DNA from 3 places in the Gordonia crocea genome. Region 1 is predicted to be linked to each of the others. Evidence: predicted binding sites of a transcription regulator. Region 1 holds the regulator's gene; each other region holds the start of a gene.

What was found. Region 1 encodes LexA, which represses DNA repair genes until DNA is damaged. Its sites were predicted from a motif close to CGAACANNTGTTCG; they were not measured.
Region 2: nbrcactino_RS08775 (HNH endonuclease signature motif containing protein) is a predicted target of LexA. The motif match lies at 1,205-1,218, and genes of this name have one in related genera.
Region 3: nbrcactino_RS07640 (HNH endonuclease signature motif containing protein) is a predicted target of LexA. The motif match lies at 1,331-1,344, and genes of this name have one in related genera.

Annotation. Positions count from the first base shown of each region.
Region 1 covers NZ_BJOU01000001.1:2,321,864-2,324,125, reverse strand. The annotation lists gene hflX (GTPase HflX) at 1-1,041, shown strand, start outside; gene lexA (transcriptional repressor LexA) at 1,049-1,738, opposite strand; gene nbrcactino_RS18195 (LysM peptidoglycan-binding domain-containing protein) at 1,887-2,262, shown strand, end outside.
Region 2 covers NZ_BJOU01000001.1:1,854,474-1,856,735, reverse strand. The annotation lists gene nbrcactino_RS08785 (NDMA-dependent alcohol dehydrogenase) at 1-138, shown strand, start outside; gene nbrcactino_RS08780 (hypothetical protein) at 241-1,098, shown strand; gene nbrcactino_RS08775 (HNH endonuclease signature motif containing protein) at 1,233-2,262, shown strand, end outside.
Region 3 covers NZ_BJOU01000001.1:1,627,034-1,629,295, reverse strand. The annotation lists gene nbrcactino_RS07655 (DUF3618 domain-containing protein) at 1-71, opposite strand, end outside; gene bcp (thioredoxin-dependent thiol peroxidase) at 181-654, shown strand; gene nbrcactino_RS07645 (TetR/AcrR family transcriptional regulator) at 666-1,295, shown strand; gene nbrcactino_RS07640 (HNH endonuclease signature motif containing protein) at 1,415-2,262, shown strand, end outside.

The DNA of each region.
Region 1 (2,262 bases):
GCGCAGTTGACCGCGCTGGAGAAGATCGTGAAGGTCAAGGTCATCGACCGGACCGCGCTGATTCTGGACATCTTCGCCCAACACGCCACCAGCCGTGAGGGCAAGGCGCAGGTGTCGCTGGCCCAGATGGAATACATGCTGCCGCGCCTGCGTGGTTGGGGTGAGTCGATGTCGCGCCAGGCCGGTGGACGCGCCGGCAGCAATGGCGGCGTCGGCCTGCGCGGCCCGGGTGAGACGAAGATCGAGACCGACCGCCGCCGGATCCGGGAGCGGATGGCCAAGCTGCGGCGCGAGATCCGCGCGATGAAGACCGCGCGGACGGTGAAACGCCTCGAGCGCCACCGCAGCGGTGTCCCGACGATCACCGTCGTCGGATACACCAACGCCGGGAAGTCGAGCCTGGTCAACGCGATGACCGGATCGGGTGTCCTGGTGCAGAACGCCTTGTTCGCGACGCTGGACCCGACGACACGCCGCGCGCGCCTGGACGACGGTCGCGAGGTGGTCTTCACCGACACGGTCGGATTCGTCCGCCACCTGCCGACCCAACTCGTCGAGGCCTTCCGGTCGACCTTGGAGGAGGTCGCCGACGCCGACCTGCTGATCCACGTGGTCGACGGGGCCGAGGCATTCCCGCTCGACCAGGTCGCCGCGGTACGCACCGTGTTGGCCGAGGTACTCGAGGAGAGTGGTGACGGTGCCGCCGCGCCACCGGAGCTGTTGGTGGTCAACAAGATCGACGCGATGGACGGTCTGGCGCGCGCGGAACTGGCGGCAGCGCTGCCGGGGGCGATCTTCATCTCCGCCCGAACCGGGGAAGGCCTCGACGGGCTCTTCAACCGGGTCCGCGACGAGGTGGGCCGCCACGACGTCGAGATCTTCGTCGATGTGCCGTTCGACCGTGGCGACGTCGTCTCGCGGATCCATGCCGACGGCGAAGTCCGATCGACCGAGCATCACGCCACGGGGACGAAAATGAGGATCCGCGTGCCCGCCGCGCTCGCCGGGGAACTCGAGGAGTTCACCCGGACCGGCGGCTGAGGGGTCGTCAGATCCGGCGCATCACCGTCACGACCTTGCCGAGGATGACGGCGCGGTCGCCGGGGATCGGCTCGAACAGCGGGTTGTGCGGCATCAGCCACACGTGGTCGGCGTCGCGCTTGAACGTCTTCACGGTGGCTTCGCCGTCGATCATCGCGGCGACGATGTCGCCGTTGTCGGCGACGTTCTGCTGCCGGACCACCACCCAGTCGCCGTCACAGATCGCGGCGTCGATCATTGATTCGCCGATGACGCGCAACAGGAAGTGGGTGCCGTCCCCGACGAGTTCGCGGGGGAGTGGGAAGACGTCTTCGACGGCCTCCTCGGCGAGGATGGGGCCGCCCGCGGCGATCTGTCCGAGGACCGGCACGTACGTCGGTGCGGGCATCCCGTCGGTCCCGGCCGCGGCGCCTCCGGGCGGCGGCTGGTTCTTGTCCGGCGCGACGTTCACCGCGCGTGGTCGGTGGGGGTCGCGCTTGAGGAGGCCCTTGGTCTCCAGGGTGCGCAACTGGTAGGCCACCGATGAGGTCGACACCAGGCCGACGGCGTCGCCGATCTCGCGGATGCTCGGCGGGTAGCCGCGCTCACGGACCGACTTGCGGATGACTTCCAGCACGTCGCGCTGGCGCTGGGTCAGGGTTGCCTCGACGGCCGCCGGTGAGTCGGTCAGGCCGGCCTGCGGCTTCTTCTTGGCCATGGTTTCTCCTGTTCTCGGTTGAGCCCCACGGTAGCGAAACAAACCGACAGTTTCAAACATTTGTTCGACGTGTCGCGAGACTTTGTCAGACGGGCGTGGTAGAACTTCGAACATCAGTGCATCGAACGTACGAACGAGGAGATCGAAGATGAGCGCATCGGTGATGTACCGCCCGGGCCACCCGCACCACGCCGTTCCGACGTCGCGGCCGATCGCCGCGGCGGGCCATCGGCAGCGTGTGGTCCAGCCGCACCGCGGGCCCGCCCGGTCGGAGGGCCGGGCGCTGCGTGGGCCGCGCGACACGCGGCTGCCCGCACCCCGCCCGGGCCGGGGCAGCGAGTGCACCGGACCGGCCCATGGCCGTCCGCGGGTCGCACGGCCGGCGCCGGACAGCCGGGTGTTCGCCCGGCGCAAGGCCGCCGCGGCCATCCTGGTGGGCGCCGCGCTGGCCGGGCTGGTGTGGCTGTTCGCCATCGTCGGCGGAAACTACGAGGCGGCGTCGGCGCCGGCTCCGGTCGCCACGT
Region 2 (2,262 bases), 470 kb from region 1:
CGGCTGTACGACGCGGGCGAGCTGAAGCTCGACGAACTGGTCACCAAGGAGTACTCGCTGGAAGAGGTGAACCAGGGCTACCAGGATCTGCGCGACGGGAAGAACATCCGCGGCGTGATCCGCCACAGCACGAACTGACCCGTTTTCACCGCCCCACACTCCCGCGGGCCTGCGATTCCCTTGCAGGCCCGCGGGTTTCCACGTTCCCGGACCGGGTTCGGGCCGATACGATCGGTCCCCATGCGACTGATCACCGACCCCGACCGCGTCGAGGCCGCCGGCGGCGCCCTGCTGCGCCGGGTCGGCGAATGGGCGACGGTCGGCGGAGTAGCCGGCACTGGATTCGAGGCCTACGCCCGGATCCTGCACCCCGTCGAGGTCACCGACGAGCACGGCGCCACTCGCCGGTCGCCCTGGCGCGAGGTCGCCGCCGTCACCGGCGCCCAGATGCACCCGCAGGTGCAGTGGTGGGCCGTCGCGGGCGCGACGCCGGACCAGGCGACTGATTGCTACACGACCACGCTGGCCAACGGCTGGCAGGTCGACGTCGACCTCGAGGGGCGGATGGATCCGGCGATGATGGCCGAGCTGACGACGCTGCTCGCCGACCACGCAGATCCGGCAACCGACGTGTTCGCCGCCATCTGGGCCGGCTGGGGCGAGCTGCACGGCCCGGCTGCGCTCTACCTGGTCGCCTCCGACGGACCGGCCGAAGAACAACCCGGACCGTCGTCGGTGGACGACACGCGACTCCTCGATCCCGGCGTCCGCCGGGCAACCGGCAACGGGCCCTTCCTCGCGTGGCCCGGACGGGAGATGGTCGTCTTCGCCACCTCTCTCGCCGAGCTCGGCGACCCCGAATACGGATACCGGAACGGAATCGCCTGGGACCGCCGCTTCGGCCCAGGACCGGTACCCGCCCTGGTCTGGCCGCGCGGGGATGCCTGGGTGGTGGCCACCGAGATCGACTGGGCGTGGACCTTGGTCGGCGGGTCGCGATCACTCGTCGACGCGGTTCTGGCCGATGCCCGCTTCGAGTCCTTCGAGGTGGCCGAGTCCGATGCACTGACCTTCGCCTCGGATACCCTCAACGGCTGAGAGAATCGGCGCCGACCAGACGGGCGACTTGCGGCTCTGCTCCCAATGCGTTCTGGACACAACCCCGCGCACGCATGCGTCTTACCTGCAGATTTCCTCTTGCGCTCGAATGGGTGTTCGAGTAGCATGGAGGCATGACCACCCTCGCAGCGATCGCCAAGCCCGGCGCCGGATCCGATCTGCCGATCGATCTGGCCGGGGCCGTTGACGCCGCCGAACGGGAAGCGGCGATGGCGCCACTGGTCTTCACCGACGACACTGATGATCCGGGCCCCGATCATGCCGACACCCACCTGAACAACCCGGATTCCGGCCTGTGGCAGGACCGCGCCCACACCCTGGACGCCGCAATGGCCGTCACCGTCGGCGAACCCGCCTGGACCATCGACGTGTTGGGTGATGCCGCAAAAGCCGCCGCCATGATCGCCTGGGCCGAATACCGGGAGATCGGTGCGATGCACACCTATCTCGCGACGTTCGGGAAGCCAGAGCCGTCGGCACGAGGAGTTCGGATGCTCGACATCGAGATGCAGTGCGCCGCCCGGATCGCGATGAGCCAGGGCCTGTCGCAGCGCCAAGCCGAGAAGTGGCTGTCGGAGGCGATCGCGATGCGTGACCGCCTGCCGCAGGTGGGCCGCCAGTTGCGCGATTCTGCGATCACGCCGCGGCAGTTCCGACTGATCGTGTCACGCACCGAGTTGATCGATGACCAGGATTGGGCACCGCAGGTCGACGTCGCGATCGCCGCGGTCTTGGCCCGTCGCAGCGGGGCCGGAGTGTGGTCGACCAAACGGCTGTCCGACATGGTCGATCGGATCATCTTCCGCCACGACCCCGACTCGGTACGGCGCCGGCGGGAGAAGGCCAAAGAGAATCGGACCGCTTGGATCCTTTCCGGCAGTGACGGGATGGCCACCGTCGGGGCGACGATGACCACCGAGAACGCCGTGATCGCCTACTCCGCGGTGATCACGCTGGCCAACCTCGTCTGCCCCGCCGACACGCGTTCTCCGGATGCCCGCAGCAGCGACGCCCTCTTCGCATTGCTGTCGGGAACGGCATTCGAATGCGACTGCGGCCGGCCTGATTGCCCCGCGACCATCCCCGAACCCGATGCGCTCGCCGCCTGGCTGCGCGGCCGCGAAGATGCGGCCGTCGCCAAAG
Region 3 (2,262 bases), 690 kb from region 1:
TCCAGCGTCGAGGCCAAGTCCTCGCGGGCCTGCGCGATCTGCTGTTCGATGCGCTCTGTGTCTTTGGCCACGGGAGATCTCCTTCTCGTGTGGTCGGGTCGCAGTGGTCAGGTCAACTGGGATTCGAGCCTACTCCGCAGCCCCCCGCCGAGCGCGATCCGATCGGCTAGCCTCAAACACATGTCTGCCCCCACGCGTTTGGCCGTCGGCGATCCCGCGCCGGAATTCACCCTCCCGGACTCCCACGGCAACCCCGTCTCCCTCTCCGACTACGCCGGCCGGCGCGTCATCGTGTACTTCTACCCCGCTGCTATGACGCCCGGCTGCACGAAGCAGGCCTGCGACTTCCGCGACAACCTGGCCGAGTTGAACGACGCCGGTCTCGCGGTGGTCGGCATCTCGCCGGACAAGCCGGAGAAGCTGGCCCGGTTCGCCGAGGCCGACGGCCTCACCTTCCCGCTGCTCTCGGATCCGGACAAGAAGGTGCTGACCGAGTGGGGCGCCTTCGGGGAGAAGAAGCTGTACGGCAAGGTCGTCCAGGGCGTCATCCGCTCCACCTTCGTCGTCGGGGCCGACGGCCGTCTAGAGCAGTGCCTGTACAACGTCCGCGCAACCGGGCACGTCGCCAAGCTGCGCCGCGACCTCAAGATCTGACCCCGTCGGCCATGCGCGACCCGTTGACTCCCCTGGTCCCCCGACGGCGGCCGACCCAGGAGCGCAGCCGGCGCAAGTTCGAGACCATGCTCGCCGTGGCCCGGCAGCTCCTCATCGACGTCGGATTCGAGTCGATGACCTGCGAGGAGATCGCTGCGCGCGCCGACGTCCCGATCGGAACGCTCTACCAGTTCTTCGCCAACAAGTACGTGATCGTCTGCGAGTTGGACCGGCAAGACACGGTCGGCGTCCAAGCCGAGCTGGCCGAACTCGGCTCGGCCATCCCCTCGCTGGACTGGCCCAATATTCTCGAACGGTTCCTCGACCACCTCGCCGCGCTGTGGCAGCACGACCCGTCGCGCCGGGCGGTCTGGTTGGCGGTGCAATCCACGCCGGCCACCCGGGCCACCGCGGTCCTCAACGAGCAGGCGCTCGCCGAGCGCCTCGAACACATCCTGGCGCCGCTGACCCCGCATCAACGCGAGCGGCGCAAGACCATGGCCCGGCTGCTGGTCCACACCGTGTACTCCGCGCTGAGCTTCTCGGTCCAGACCGGCCAGGACCACGAGGCCACCGTCACCGAACTCAAACGGATGCTCGGCGGCTATCTCCTCCGCGAACAGGACAAGCTGGAAAACTGAATCGACCCGACGCTTGTCAGCCTTATGCGCTAGTATGAACATACGTTCGATTGCATGCTTTAAAGCGCAGGCGGGAGGGGGTGAATCCGGTGAACGATCATCCAGCGAGCGATTATCCAATGAGCGATACTGCCGCGTCGGCACCTGGTGACCTACCCGACACCGCCCTCGGGCTCGCACAGATCATCGACGCGGCCATCAGCCGGCTCGCAGCGATGCCCTTGGGCCTGACCCCCGACGATCAGGTCCTCGAGACCGTCACGACGCTGGAAGCCGCGTGGCGACGGGCCGACGGCGCCAACGCGGCCCTGTTGGTGGAGGTCTCCGATCGCGAGCTGTTCCGCACCGCCGGGCACACGTCGGTCAAGCGGTACTACGCCCAGGCGCAGCGGTTGGGTGCGTCGGCGGCGAATCGACGGGCGGAGGTGGCCCAGGCCATCGGAATCCTCACGTCGATGACCGGGGAGAAGCTCCCGCCCAAGCGCGAGCCCGTCGCCGATGGGGTCGCCGACGGAATGATCTCGGCCGAGGCGGTCCACGAGATCGAGCAGGTGATGGCCAAGGTGCCGCGGAACACGCCGCCCGACGAGGTCGACACCGCGGTCGGCATCATGGCCACCGCGGCACGGGAGATGGCCCCGGTCGACCTGCGCGCGATCGGCACGCGACTACTCGCGCATCTCGATCCCGACGGCTCGCTCACCGACGACACCGATCGCCGACGCCAACGCGGCCTGACACTGGGCCCTCAGGACATCCGCGGCATGAGTCGGATCAGCGGCTGGCTGACACCCGCCGCACGCGCCAAACTCGAAGTCCTGCTGGACAATTGGGCCGCGCCGGGAATGAACAACCCGGAAGACCCCGGCAGTCCGGCGGGTTCGGTCGCCGAGCTCGGCGAAGCCGACCGCGACACCCTCTCGCAGTCGGTACAGCGCGATGCGCGCAGCGCCGCCCAGCGCAATGT